One region of the Romboutsia sp. BSD2780061687b_171204_C1 genome, then DNA from elsewhere that is predicted to be linked to it. Evidence: riboswitches for the same ligand, from Rfam matches in the RefSeq annotation. Region 1 holds a riboswitch; the other holds the start of a gene.
What was found. A riboswitch is a leader RNA that binds a small molecule or an ion and turns the genes downstream of it on or off. The one in region 1 is predicted to bind lysine.
Positions count from the first base shown of each region.

Region 2: it holds a riboswitch for lysine, as region 1 does, so the genes downstream of both, I2H23_RS08965 (amino acid permease) here and I2H23_RS05330 (Na+/H+ antiporter NhaC family protein) in region 1, are expected to answer to the same signal.

Region 1 is NZ_JADMRK010000002.1:79,621-87,348, reverse strand. Features, by position in the region: gene I2H23_RS05340 (metal-dependent hydrolase) at 1-163, opposite strand, end outside; gene I2H23_RS05335 (superoxide dismutase) at 311-1,003, opposite strand; lysine riboswitch at 1,191-1,366, shown strand; gene I2H23_RS05330 (Na+/H+ antiporter NhaC family protein) at 1,657-3,396, shown strand; gene I2H23_RS05325 (pentapeptide repeat-containing protein) at 3,528-4,718, shown strand; gene I2H23_RS05320 (PTS sugar transporter subunit IIC) at 4,770-5,819, opposite strand; gene I2H23_RS05315 (DNA-binding protein) at 6,222-6,800, shown strand; gene I2H23_RS05310 (hypothetical protein) at 6,895-7,074, shown strand; gene I2H23_RS05305 (response regulator transcription factor) at 7,336-7,728, shown strand, end outside.
Region 2 is NZ_JADMRK010000003.1:246,513-254,240, forward strand. Features, by position in the region: gene I2H23_RS08950 (DNA alkylation repair protein) at 1-271, shown strand, start outside; gene I2H23_RS08955 (nitroreductase family protein) at 570-1,391, opposite strand; gene I2H23_RS08960 (LysR family transcriptional regulator) at 1,613-2,521, shown strand; gene I2H23_RS08965 (amino acid permease) at 2,566-4,032, opposite strand; lysine riboswitch at 4,309-4,479, opposite strand; gene I2H23_RS08970 (cell wall-binding repeat-containing protein) at 4,670-7,237, shown strand; gene I2H23_RS08975 (hypothetical protein) at 7,414-7,626, shown strand.

The DNA of each region.
Region 1 (7,728 bases):
CGATATCAGGATATAATGAACCTATATATGCAAAATATGTGTATATTAAAAGCAAAATAGCTTTATAAAATACACTATAATTATTTAAAAATGTTTTATATAAATAAGGGAGCGCTAAAAGTGCAAATATATAGCCTCCCTTAGTATGAGTTTCTTTTACCATTAAACCTCCTAGGTGATAGTATAATATTATTGATAATTATATTTGTATTAATTATATAGTAAATTGTAAAAATTTTCAAAAACTATTTTTAAAATATAATTTTAAAAGGATTGAATATACTTAAAATCTACAAATTATTATAAATTTTTATTTTAGATTTTGAATATAGTTTTCTTCCGCTTTACTCCAATTTATAATATTAAACCAATTATTTATATATTCGGCCCTTTTATTTTGATACTTTAGATAGTAAGCATGTTCCCATACATCGATTCCAATTATAGGTTTTAAGTTTAATGTAATAGGAGTATTTTGATTTTGAGTAGTTATAATCGATAGATTTCCAGAGTCATCAGATACAAGCCATGCCCATCCAGATCCAAATACACTTAGTGAAGCTTTATTAAATTCATTTTTAAAATTATCAAAAGATTTAAAGTCTCTGTTTATGGCACTTTTTAATTTTCCATGTAATTTTTTCCTATTAGGAGACATTATTTCAAAGAAAAATTCATGATTATATACTCCTCCACCATTATCTTTTATAGTTTTAGCTATTTCACTAGGCAAACAATCTAGACAAGTTAATAAATCAGAAATACTACAAGCATAAAGGTCAGGGTATCCTTTTATGGCATTATTTAATTTATCTAAGTAAGATTTATAATGTTTATCATAATGTAAGATCATAGTCTCTTTGTCTATATAAGGTTCAAGAGAATCATAAGAATAAGGTAGAGGCATAGGTTCTTTGGGGGTATATATTGGAGATAAAGAGAAAATATTTTGTGGATTAAAAAATATAGTTAATAATAAAGTTATAAATAAAAATTTTTTCATAAAATCACCTCATAATTAGTATGTTTACTATTTATAAAAAAATTTACAAAAGGTATAATAATTTATAAATTTAAATATAAATAACAAAATTATTATATATTATTTATAAATGATATAAAAAAAATCTTTTATACTTGAAAATAAAAATAAAGGTATATATACTATTAATAATAAAAGTGAATAAAATAAAAAGGGTAGAGGTCGCAATATTTAAAAGTACTAATGAGGAGTTAAGCGCGTAGAATCATTAGGAAAGGAACTATTGCCGAAGGGTATAGCTGATGCTTTAAGGTTATATGCCTGGGGGTACATAAAATATATGTATCACTGTCACAATTTATTTTGTGAAGAGCTACATTTGAGAAAAATTTATACATAGGTATAGTTATATTGCTGTGTCTAAAAAGTTAATGTATAACTTTATGTAAAAATTTATAAGTCTTGAGTGTATACTCAAGACTTTTTTACGCTTTAGGAAAATATGATACTTTAAAGAATGTGGATAATTATTGAAGTTGAGTAATACCAATCAGTTTGCAGAGCGTAAAAAAGACATTTTGAGCAACGGACGAAGTCGTTGGCGACATGAGCGAAGCGAATTTTTTATACCCTTATATTCACTAGAGACTAAACAATTTTAAGGGGGAAGTTTTATGAGAAGCAAGAGAAATTTTAGGGTATTATTAATGACTATTATAATTTTTATGATGTCTATGCCATTAGTATTTGCAGGGGGGGATGATATATCAACTATAAATTCAGAAAGACTTAAGATGATAACTTTAATACCACCATTAGTTGCTATAGTTTTAGCATTTATAACTAAGAATGTAGTAATATCGTTATTTGTAGGTATATTTTCAGGAAGCTTTATAATAAACATGTCATCTGGAAATGTTATAGTTGCTTTTGTTAATGCATTTTTAGATATAGTAAATAGGGCATTAAATTCATTAGCAGATCCATGGAATGCAGGTATAATACTTCAAGTTTTAGCTATAGGTGGGGTTATAAGCCTAGTAGCTAGAATGGGTGGTGCAAAAGCTATAGCAGAGAGCCTAGCCAAAAGATCAAAGACCGCTAGAGGGACTCAACTTATAGCATGGTTTTTAGGATTATTAGTATTCTTTGATGATTATGCAAATTCATTAATAGTTGGTCCTATAGTTAGACCAGTAGCAGACAAAATGAAACTATCAAGAGAAAAACTAGCGTTTATAATAGATGCTACAGCTGCACCTATAGCTGGGCTTGCTATAATATCTACATGGATAGGTCTTGAAGTTGGACTTATAAATGATGCATTTAACGGTATAGGAGTAGAAGCTGATGCATTTGGAGTATTTTTAAATACCATACCATATAGATTTTATAATATATTAATATTAGCATTTATAGTTATATCAGCAGTTCTAGCTAAGGATTTTGGACCAATGAGAGAAGCTCAAATTAAAGCCCGAAGTGTTAATAAAAATAATAACAATTCAAACAATGTTAGTAATGATAATTCTGATTTAGAGCCAAAAGAAGGTATAAAATTAAGTTCATGGAATGCAATAATACCTATAGGAACATTAATAATAGCTGCGTTAATTTCTTTTTATTATAGCGGATACACAGCAGCTATGAACTCAGATAACCAAAATCTAATACAATTATTTACTAATTCTCCATATTCATTTGATGCTATAAGAGAGGCGTTTAGTGGAGCAGATGCTTCGGTTGCATTATTCCAGTCAGCTTTATTTGCAAGTATTGTAGGCATAGTTCTTGGAGTTAGTAAAAATATACTTACAATCTCTGAAGCTATAGATGCTTGGATAGATGGAATGAAGGGACTTATTATGACTGGGGTTATATTAATACTTGCATGGTCATTAAGTTCTGTTATAAAAGAACTAGGAACAGCTAAATACTTAGTAACATTATTATCTGGAACACTACCAAATTTTTTATTACCAAGTGTAGTATTTATACTTGGAGCCATAATATCATTTGCTACAGGAACAGCTTATGGAACAATGGGAATACTTATGCCTCTTGCAATACCACTAGCTCATTCTATAAACCCAGAAATGTCGTTTATAGTAGTTAGTACTAGTGCAGTACTAACAGGCGCTATATTTGGAGATCACTGCTCACCAATATCTGACACTACAATAATGTCATCAATGGGAGCTGGATGTAATCATATAGATCATGTTAATACACAGATGCCTTATGCATTATTTACAGCCGTAATAACAGTATTATTTGGATATATACCGGCAGGACTTGGTATACCTGTTTATATAGTATTACCAATAGCTTTATTAGCTACATTTATAGGTATACATGTATTAGGTAAGAAAACGTATGAAGAAGTTGATAATATTATTTATACTATGGATTAGTTTTATTTAAAATAATAGAGTTTGTATTATATAGAATAATAATTATAAAATAAGATAATAATAATTGTAAAAAAAGAAAACGTAAAATATATTTTACGTTTTCTTTTCATCTAAAAGCAAGGAGTTATTCTATGGGATATATAAATTTTGAAGAAGAAAAGGCCGTAGTGAATGAACAATTATCAAATAGAAAAAAAAATAACGAAACATTTTATAAAGATGCAACTACAAAAAAAATAGAACTAAATGATTATGATAATAATTCAAAATATAGCTATAATAAAATAAAAGATAAACTAATCGGCAAAGATGGTATATTTGACGAACAAGATTTTTATGAAATAGTAGAGCAAGATATAATTTGCGCTAAATTTAGAAAATGTGATTTTAAAAATATTAAATTCAAAGACTGCACATTTATAGGTTGTACTTTTAATGATTGCAATTTTAGCGGTGGAGGAGTTGTATTTGAAAATTGTATATTCATAAAAGAAGGAAGTGAAAAACGACCTTCTTTAAATAAAAAAGACAATATAGGGTGTAGTTTCTATAATTGTGATATATATGCAAAATTTTTAAATAGTGACTTATCATATTGTATTTTCGAAAAATGTAAGATTAGTAACACAAGTTTTGAATTAACATATTTAAAATCTTCAATTATAATAAATAGTGAAATTGATATGTTTGAGATTATAGATTGTGATCTTTCAGGCTTTAAAATTTCAAATACATATATACAAGATATAATGTTTGATGATAAATTTACAACTAAATTTGATGCTAAAACATTTTTTGATAAAATTGAACCTAGAGTTAAGGATAAAAATGAATATGAAGGTATATATATGACATATAAAACTTTGTCCGAAAAATTTAAGGAAAATAACTTGAATAATAATTTTGGAGAATATTATTATATAGGGAAATGTACACAAAGAAAATGTGTTAAATTTTTACCTAAAATAAATTCGTATATATATTGGTTAGCATGTGGGTATGGAGAAAGACCTTGGCTTTGTGTATTATCATCTTTAGTAATAATGATAATATTTGCATTTATATTTTTAGCAGTAGGTATTGAGTTAGATGGACAGGTTATAAAATATAGTTTAAGTAATATTGGTACATGGAACCTAAAACAGTTTATTAAAGATTTTAATGAGGTTATAAATTTAAGTGTAGGTATGTTTGGAGCTGTTGGGTTTAACAATTCAAAGCCCACAGAAGTAGCATACATGGTAGCAAATATTGAAATGCTTGTAGGAATCATTATGATGGGAGTAGGTATAGGAACTCTAACGAGAAAAGTTGTAAGATAGTAATATATATAAAAAGAACGTAGAATTATCTACGTTCTTTTTTTTTATATATTATGCTGCAGAAGATTCTTCTGTTCCACGTATCTCATCAGCAGTAAGTATTTTTGTATTTTTGAATAATGTATGTCCTATTAAAGCACCTATTATACTAACTACTATACATCCAACAGCAGCTATTAAAGCAGGAGTTCCGTTTTGACCAACTGCAACAGCGAAACCAGCTATAGGAGTTGCCATACCAGGAACACTTATTGCAAGTGGTGCAACATAAGAACTTACTAATGCAACTACAACACCTGATAATGCTCCACCTATAAAGTTAGTAACAAATACTGGTATTGGGTTAGCAGTTATTATATCTGATTGAGTTAAAGGCTCTATAGCAACAGCTATTGTATCTTTCTTTGAACCAAATTTCATTTTTGAGAAGAATACGAAGTTCATGAAAGAAGAACCAAATACTGCTAATGCACCTATTGCCATTGGAAGACCTGTTAATCCTATTATAGATGTTAAAGCCATTGATGATAATGGAGCAGTAGCAACAACTGTTATTAAACCACCAAGTATTATACCCATTAATATTGGAGATGTAGTAGAAGCAGCTGTTAAAGCTTGTCCTATTTGCATTAATGTATCATTAACTATAGGATCCATAAATCCTGCTATTGCTCTTGTTAAAGGAGCAGCAATTAATATTATAACTATTAAATCAAGACCAGCAGGAGTTTTCTTTTCTAAGAACTTAACAACGAATGATATTAAGTATCCTGCAACGAATCCTGGAAGTATTCCAAATCCTGAAACTGTTAAACCAACTAATACAGCGTATACTGGAGATACACCTAATGCTAAAGGTACTAATATAGCAGCAGCTACACCACCTAAAGAACCGTTAGCAGCTCCAACTTTCTCTAAGAAAGATATACCAAATTGTTGTCCAAATAGCGAAGCGTGGAATGCTTCAACTAAGAAACTTGCGCAAGCAGCACTTGCTAATGCACCCATTGCCTTCATTCCGTGAGGTGCCTTGTAACTAAATAATGTGAATAATGCCAGTACAACTAATAATAATGCTGTACTTGTAAGTATTTGCATCATGCTAATTTTCCTCCTAAGTATATAAATGTAATGTTTTATTTGCTTAAGGTATTGTTTTCCTTAACGTCATATTTACTTAAAGAAATCTTAAGACAATTTTGATTATAAAGCACATTTCGACAATTGTAAATAGTTTTGTTAAAAAAATGCTAAAATTAAAAGAAAAATGTATTATTATTTTAAAATATGTAAGAAAGTTTACAGTAAATGTTAATTGAATTTAAAAAAATGAAAATATTACCTCTAAAAAGTATTGAATACATAAAATATAATAAAAAAATAAATTATTATTTTAAAATACAATAAAAATATATAATATAAACTATAACACATAATTTTGTCTAAATAAAACTCTTATGATAATATGTAGGTATAAATTAACTAAATTACAAGGAGAAAAAAATGACAGCAAACGAAAGAATAAAAATATTTTTGCAACTACAAAATAAAAACTTAAAGTTTCAAGATATAGCAGATAAGATGGAGATAAAACCACAAACATTAAGAAGTTACTTAAATAAAAAAGGGTACAAATTAACAAATGGAAAGTATGAGTTAAAAGATGACATAGATGACATAAAAGAAGAGAAAAAACAAATAGAATTTAATGAAATTAAAAACACTAAAGTAGAAAAAAAGGAAAATGTAAAAAAAAATAATACTAAAAGAAAAACACAAAAACCTAAAAGAGATAAGAAAGTAAATTTAACACCTGAGGATATGGACAAGTTATGTGAAGTATATGATTGGTACTTACAAGTTAGGGATGTTAAGGCAATAAAGCCTAAGACAAAAACTTCTAAAAAAGACATAGTAATAGAAGAAAATAATATAGATGAACTAAAATCAACTAGCATAAGGGTAGATAAAAAAATATGGGAAGATTTTGAAAGGTTATGTAGTAATTCAAGTTTTACTAAACAAGAAATAATAACTCAAGCATTAAAAAACTTTTTAAAGGAAAATAAACATTTACTATAAAGGGTTAAGTATACAAATAAAAAAGAGGGAATTGAAGTGAATAAATCGTATTTATATGATTAATAATAAGGTTAAATAAAAAGGGGTGGTAAACATGAATGAAAATAATTACAATAAAGAAGAGATAGACTTTGAAAAATTAAACTCAACATTAGCTAACCCTGATTTTGCAAATTGGTACTACAATGAGTTTATGGTAAAAGACAATGTCGTTTCTATTGATGAATTTGTAAACATAATAAATACTTATAATTCAAATAATATTCAAAGTTAATAAGTAAGGCTTTAAATAGACATTCCTATATTAGACAGTGTTAAAGATGTAAAAGTTATATACATTAAATATGAGGAAAAATAAAATTATGATTAAAAATGATGAAAAACCTATTGTTAAGTTTATATTATAAGCTATACATTAGGTTTTTTTATTTGGTGACTGTAAATGTTTTAAAAATATATATATGTATTGTATAATTATTTATATTATATAGGAAATTAATAGTAATAAACTTATATTAAAATTAAGGAGATTGGTATGAAGGTTTTAATTGTTGAGGATAATTCTAAACTTTTAGAAAGTCTAGAGGAGGAACTAAAAAATCATTTTGAAATAGATTCATGTAGTTTTGGAGAAGAAGCCATATACAATATTAAACAAAATATATATGATTTAATTATACTAGACTTAATGTTACCTGATATATCAGGATTAGATATATTAAAGTCTATAAGAAAAAACGGAATAGATACATTAGTACTTATTTTAACTGCTAAAGAAAGTTTAAACGATAAGGTATCAGCATTTGAGATAGGAGCAAATGATTATCTAACAAAGCCATTTTATATGGAAGAATTAGTAGCAAGAGTATATGCAATGTTAAGGACTAATGGAAAAATAAAATCTAATAATAAAATTGTATTTAAAGAT
Region 2 (7,728 bases), on a different contig from region 1:
AGCGAAGAGAATAGCTAAAAAAGACTGGAGAGAATATCTAAAAAATGCTAATGATACATATTTTGAAGAGGTTATGCTACAGGGAATGGTAATAGGATATGTTAAGGATAGTAATATAGAAGAAATATTAGTATATATAAAAAACTTTATTCCTAAAATAAATAACTGGTCTGTATGTGATAGTTTTTGTAGTGGGCTTAAAATAACCAATAAAAATAAAGAAATAGTATGGGAATTTCTAAAAAAATATAACACTAGAATATTTAAATAATAATAATCTTGATGATTTTACTTACAATAAATCTCTCCAGAAAATATGTGAATCTTTAAAGATTGACAAAGAAAGGAAAGTCTTAATAAAATCAATGAAGAGATAGTAAAAATGGGCTAATTTACCTTAACATAGCCCATTTCTATTTTTTTACATACAAGGATTTTATATTAAGAACAAAACTGTTGATAAATTATGGATATAAGATATATCAACAAGTTTGAAAATGTAGAAAAATATATTTTGAGCAACGGACGTAGTCGTTGGCGACATGAGCGAAGCGAATTTTTTATTTAGATTACTTCCAAGATATTTGTGCTTCTTTTCTTGGAGTTGTTCTTTGATATTTTACATCTGGATATCCGATAACCATGCAAGTTACAATTTTTTGATTTTCGTTCAGTCCTAAGAAGTCCATAATTTTTTTATTTCCTTCAGCAGATCTTGTAAAGAATCCACTAAAGAAAGTTCCAAGGCCTAGAGCATTAGTCATAAGTTCCATATTAGAGGAAGCTAAACTAGCATCTACAGGATTATCAGAAACTACAAGTATTACAGCAGGAGCATTGAAGAATAGACTATCCCTACCAGTAGGATTTGCTTTAAATTCTTCATACATTTTTACCCACATCTGGGCATATAGCTTTAAATTCATTGTTTCAGGTGTTAAGTTAGCAAGCATATATTTACCCATATCACTTAATCTTTCTAAAGACATTTCTTTTAAAGTTTCTATGCCATCTTTAACTACAATATAAGATACATCTTGTGCATTTCTTGCTGTTTGAGTAAATCTCCCTGCTTCTATGATTTTAGAAAGTTTTTCTATTTCTACATCCTGATTTTTAAAGTGTCTTACACTTCTTCTAAACTTGATAAAGTTTAGTAAATTATCTGCATCAATAGAGAAATCCTCTTTATTATAATCTTTAACTTCATTCATGTTATAATCATCAGTTGATACTGCATTTTTAGGGCATATTGCAATACAGTGACCACATTTAAAACAGGCTACATTTTTAATATGAGCCTTTTTATCTATAAGTTCAATATCTTTAACCATGCAATCTTTAACACATAGAGAACATCCTATACAAAGATCCTTATCTACTTTCATCATAAAAAACACTCCCTTTAATTTATATAATATCTTTCAATTTTAATTTATATGTCTTAATTATTTTGGTATACTAATAAGTAAAATTCATAAGAAAATACAAATATATTTATTAAGGATAATAGTGATTATAGCACTGTTATAACCACTATGTCTAATTTAAAATATTCATAAACATATAACTTTTAGTTATAGATTTGATAAATTATAAAAAGGAGTAGAAAATGAACCTACAACAACTAGAGTATTTCAAAACAGTCGCTGAAACCGAAAATTTTACTAAAGCTTCAAAGTTATTATTAGTTACTCAACCAGCATTAAGTAAATCAATAGCAAAGTTGGAAGGAGAACTAAAAGTCCCTTTATTTGAAAAGAGTGGCAGAAATGTCAAACTAACTAGGTTTGGGAAATTATTTTTAGTTCATGCAGAGAGAGCATTGGTAGAGATTGAAAAAGGGATAAAGGAATTAGATGAAATGGTTAGTGATACTACAGGGACAGTTTCTATTTCCTCTACATCTAGAGTAGGAGCTTATTTTATGAATTTTATAATAAGCGATTTCTTAAATGATAACCCTAATGTAAAGTTTCAATTTAACCAACAGTCTGTAACTGAAATAATAGAAGATTTAAAAAAAGGAAAAATTGATATTGGTTTCTATGATAATCATACAGAACCTATTTGGGATATTAATATAGAATCTATACCAATAAAAAAGCAAGAGTATATATTAATAGTACCAAAGAATCATAAATTAGCCGGTAGAGGAGAGGTATCTTTAAAGGAATTAGAAAATGAATCTTTTATAGCATTTTGTGAAGGTAGTAAAGATAGGATTCTTTCTTGTACTGATGCTTTAGGGTATACCCCTAAAATATCAATTCAGCCAAAAGGAGCTAATATAGGAAGTGTAATAGAAGGATTAGTATCTGCTGGAGCAGGGATTTCAGTAGTTCCTGATTCACCAACTATCAATACAAATACACTATCTAAAATAAATATTAAAGAAACTATTAAGGAAAGAATAATATATATGAGTTATTTAAAAAATTCATATATACCTCCAATAGCAAAGTTATTTAGAGATTATATATTAGAATATGTTGATAGAAATTATATAACTTCATCATAAAAAATGTAACTCCTAAGTTAAAGGAGTTACATTTTTTATGTTTATTAATTTAATTCAAGGATCTTTTTTTCTATATTATCTAAATTTTTATCTTCTCCATAAGTTAAATCAACCTTGTGAAGAGGGATAAGTTTAGTCTTGTGCTTAATTTTATAACCTATATATAAACTTAAAAATAGAGGTATACCTATATAAGAAGCTATTAAACCACTCCAGTCAATGCCATCTGGTTTAATACAAGAATAACCTTGACCTATTATTATAACTATACACATTATTAATGCTAGTATAGGTCCAAAAGGATACCATTTAGCAGTAAATTTTAAATCTTTTAAATTATTACCTTGATGAGTATATGCTTTTCTAAATCTATAATGGCATATTGCTATTCCAACCCATGCTATAAATCCAGCAAGGCCAGATGCAGCAACTAACCAAACATAAACAGTACTTTCGGCAAATACACCTGTTAAGAAACAAAAAGATGCAACTATAGTAGTTAATATTAAAGCATTTACAGGAACACCTCTTTTATTAGTCTTAGCAAATAGCTTTGGAGCAAGTCCATCCTTAGCCATAGAGTGAAGCATTCTGCTTGATGCATACATACCAGAATTTCCAGCAGATAATACAGATGTTAATATTACTGCATTCATAAGAGAAGCAGCTCCAGCTATACCTGCTTTCTCAAATACCATAGTAAATGGACTTTCAGAAACACCAGCCTGTGTAAAAGGTATTATAGCACCTAAAACTATTATCGTTCCTAAATAAAATATTAATATTCTCCAAAATATGGATTTTATAGCCCTAGGAATAGTTTTTTCTGGATTTTCACTTTCTCCAGCAGCAACTCCTATAAGTTCGGTTCCCTGAAATGAAAATCCTGCAACTAGAAAAATGGCAAAGATTGATTTTATTCCACCATGGAAAGGTCCATCTTTTATAAAATAATTATGAAATCCTATTTCATCAGAACCAATTATACCAACTATCATTAATACACCTATTATTAAAAATATAATTACAGTAACAACTTTAACACCAGCAAACCAATATTCAGACTCACCGTAGGCTTTTGATGATAGGAAGTTTAATCCGACAATTATTATTAAAAATAATAAACTCCAGTAAACTCCTGGTATGTTTGGGAACCAAAATTTCATAACTAAAGAACCTGCAACCATTTCGGCAGCTATTGTTATAGCCCAGTTGTACCAGTAATTCCATCCAAGTGCAAACCCAAGTGCTGGGTCAATAAATTTAGTAGCATAGGAACTGAAAGATCCAGAGATTGGCATAAAAGTAGCCATTTCACCTAAACTTGTTATTAAAAAATAAACCATAATGCCTACTAAAACATATGCAACTAATGCACCACCAGGTCCTGCTTGATAGATAGTATCTCCCATTGCAAGAAATATACCTGTTCCAATAGAACCACCTAGTGCTATCATGTTTAGATGTCTTGCTTTTAATCCTCTTTTTAATTCTTGATTTTGTTCACTCATTTGATTATCCTCCTTATGGTGTAAATTTTCCATAAGTAAGTAACTAAGATAATAAAATTTATCTAACAATAAAAATGCGCTTAGTTTATGTCGCTAACGACTTCGACGGTTACTCAGATATATTTTTATATTATTGAGTTATTGATATACCTTATATAAGTTATCAGTAATTTTAGGTTTACATAAGGTTTTTGTATACAAAAAAAGCCATGAGACTATACCCATGACAAAAATACGTAAATTATATACAAAAAATACAACGTACCGTACGTTTTCATTGAAAATAGCTCTCCACAAAAATGTGACAGTCTTATGCATATTTTACATAAGCCCAGTAAATAGTATCAAAGCCATTAACTATTTACTTCGGCGAAATTTCCTTTTGTATTATTTCATTGAGCTTACCTCCATAATACTACTCTTAAATTTCGCGCCTCTATCTCAGTTATCTACTTGTTGTTTTAAATTATAACCAAAACAAAAAATAAGTCAATAGAAAAGATTAGATTTTGTACAAAAACAATAAATAATAAGTTTACTAACAATAATTGCAAGTGTTAAAATAGAGTTAACATAGTTAGTAAAAATATAACAAGGAGCAAAAGCATTAAATAAAGAAAATTGAGGGGGAAAGCAAGTGACATTATTAAAAAAGAGCATAGCAAGCATAACAACACTATGTTTAATAACTATAAATCTAACTAGTTTGAGTTTTGCAAGTGAGGATATGCAAAAACAAGAATTAAAAAAAGCTATAGAAAAATCGGAACCATTTGTAGTAAGTGGTAATATAAAGGAAGAGAAAAAAGAAGGTATATCACCTCAACAAATCCTAATTAATTATTTAAGCAATGTAGAAAAAACTTCTACTTTCAAAGTCAAATCAAAAGAAGATGATAAAAATGATTCTCAGGTTATAGTAAGACTTCAACAGTATATAAATAATATACCTATCTATGGTTCAGATTTAGTAGGATGCGTAGATTATGACGGAAATATAAAATCAATTTCAGGATATATAGAGCCAACATCAAAGACATTAAAAGGATTTAACTATAATCCGACTTTAACTAAAGATGATGCACTTAAGATAGCAAAGGAAAAACTTGAACTAAAAAATGAATTAAATAAAAATGAAAAAGTAGAGTTATATTTATATAAAAGTAAAGAAGAATATAAACTTGCATACAAAGTAGATGTAAATATAATAGGAAAAACAATTTATAACAAAATTGTATTTATAGATGCTAACAGTGGAGATATAATAAATCAATACGAAAACACAAACAATATAATCAAATCAGAAAAAATTAAAGCAAAAGGTGTATTTGGAGATGAAAGAGAAATACAAGTAATACATAGACAAGGTGAAGCAGGCTTTAAAGACGGGTATTATTTTATAGATTTAAGTAGAGGATCAAAACCTATAAAAACTTTAGATATAAAAGGTCAATATTTTTATCAATATTATTATCAAAATAAAATTCCTTATGGCATGGATAATGATATAAAATATTTTAGCACAAAACTAGAAAAGAGCGATGGAAAGTTTGTAGATGCAAACTACCATGTAGGAAAAACTTACGATTTTTATTTAAATAAATACAATAGAGATGGGCTAGATGGAAAGGGAAGTAAGCCAGAATTACTTGTAAATGTAAATGAGCCAGGAAATGCATTTTCCAGTCTAGTAAATGGAGTTGATATACTAGTTTTTGGAAATGAAAACTCAACAACTTATGATTCTGCAGGATCATTAGATGTAATTGGACATGAATATACTCATTCAGTAGTAAGACATACTGCTAATTTAGATTATGTATCTCAATCAGGCGCTATAAACGAAGCATATGGAGATATTTTTGGTACTTTAGTAGAACATACTTATAAATCAAGCAAAAATTGGACTATAGGAGAAGATTTTTCAAAATATGGATACTTAAGAAGCATGAAAAACCCAGATATAGATAATGTAGATAATATGGAAATCTGTAGAAGGTCTCATGTACATAATGATAGCTGTGACAATGATTACGTACATGAAAATAGTGGTATAATAAATAAATTAGCTTACCTAATATCTGAAGGTGGAACACAATATGGTATTAATGTTAAAGGTATCGGAGAAGAAAAAATGGGTAAACTTTTCTATGATGCACTTACAGAAGGCTTATATTCTCAATCAGATTTTAATCATCTAGGAGAAGTATTATTATTAAAAGCTAAAACAGCAAGTGAAAAAGAAACAGTAGAAAATGCTCTAAAAGCTGTTGGGATAATGAAGGTAAGCTCAAATAATCCTAAAGTAGTTATAAGTAAAATGGTAGGAGAAACTAGATATGAAACATCTATAATGATAAGTCAAAAAGGTTGGGATACTTCTGATAATGTAGTATTAGTAAATTCAAGTTCTATAGCAGATGCTCTTTCAGCCACACCATTTGCAAAATCTATAAATGCTCCAATACTTCTAACACCAAATGACAGCTTATATTATAATATTGAACAAGAGATAAAGAGACTAAAAGCTAAAAATATATATATTATTGGAGGTACAAGTTCAGTATCGAATAATATAGTAAATGAGCTTGAATATGATGGATTTAAGGTAAATAGAATAAGTGGAATAGATAGATATGACACATCATTAGAAATAGCTAAAAGATTAGGTAACATATCAAATATAGCTGTTGTAAATGGAGTTAAAGGATTAGCAGATGCAGTTAGTATAGCACCTGTCGCAGCCAATAAGAATATGCCGATAATACTAACATCACAAAATGAAAATTTTGATAAAATTAATAAGTTTATTAAACAAAACAATATACAAACATCTTATGTTATAGGTGGACAAAGTACTATATCTAATGATATAACAACTAAATTACCTAACTATAAAAGAATAGGTGGAGATGATAGAAATGAAACCAATGCTTTAATTTTAGAGAACTTTTATAAAGAAAAAAATCTAGAAGACATACTTATAGCAAAAGATGGCATAAATAAACAAGATGATTTAATTGACGCCCTATCAGCAGGAGTATTAGCAGCTAAGAAAAACTCTCCAATTGTAATAGTTGGAAGTAATTTAAATTGGAAGCAAAAAGAAATTTTATCATCTAAAGAAACAAATGAAGTAACTCAAGTTGGTGGAAATGGAAATGAAAATTCATTTAGTCAAATAATTGATATATTAAACAAATAACTAAATTCTTTATAAAAAATACTAACAAGTAAAGTTAGTATTTTTTTGTTTAAAATCTAACTTATATGTTTTATATGTAAAAATATGGGAATAAAATTAATATATATGGATAGAAAGCTTAATTCAAGTAAAAAAGAAATTGAAGAATTTAAAGAATGTAGTTAGGAGATATTAAAATGAAGTTGGAAAAAGAAATAATATTAGAAGAAAGAGAAGCTAAAAAGATAGAAAGAAAATCTGAGAAATGTGATAAAAAGGAATTCGAAATTAACAGCGAAAGAAATTACAAAGAAGCACAAAAAGAAGCTAAAGCTCATCAAAAATCTATGAAAAAATTAGAAAAAGAAAAGTTTGAAGAAAAAAGGGAAGAAAGAAAAGTAAATAAATAAATTAAATAGGTATTTATAAAGGTATATAATTTAAGTATTATATGTTTATATAAGTATCTATTTAGATTATTTACTAAAACACTAACTTATTAAAGTTAGTGT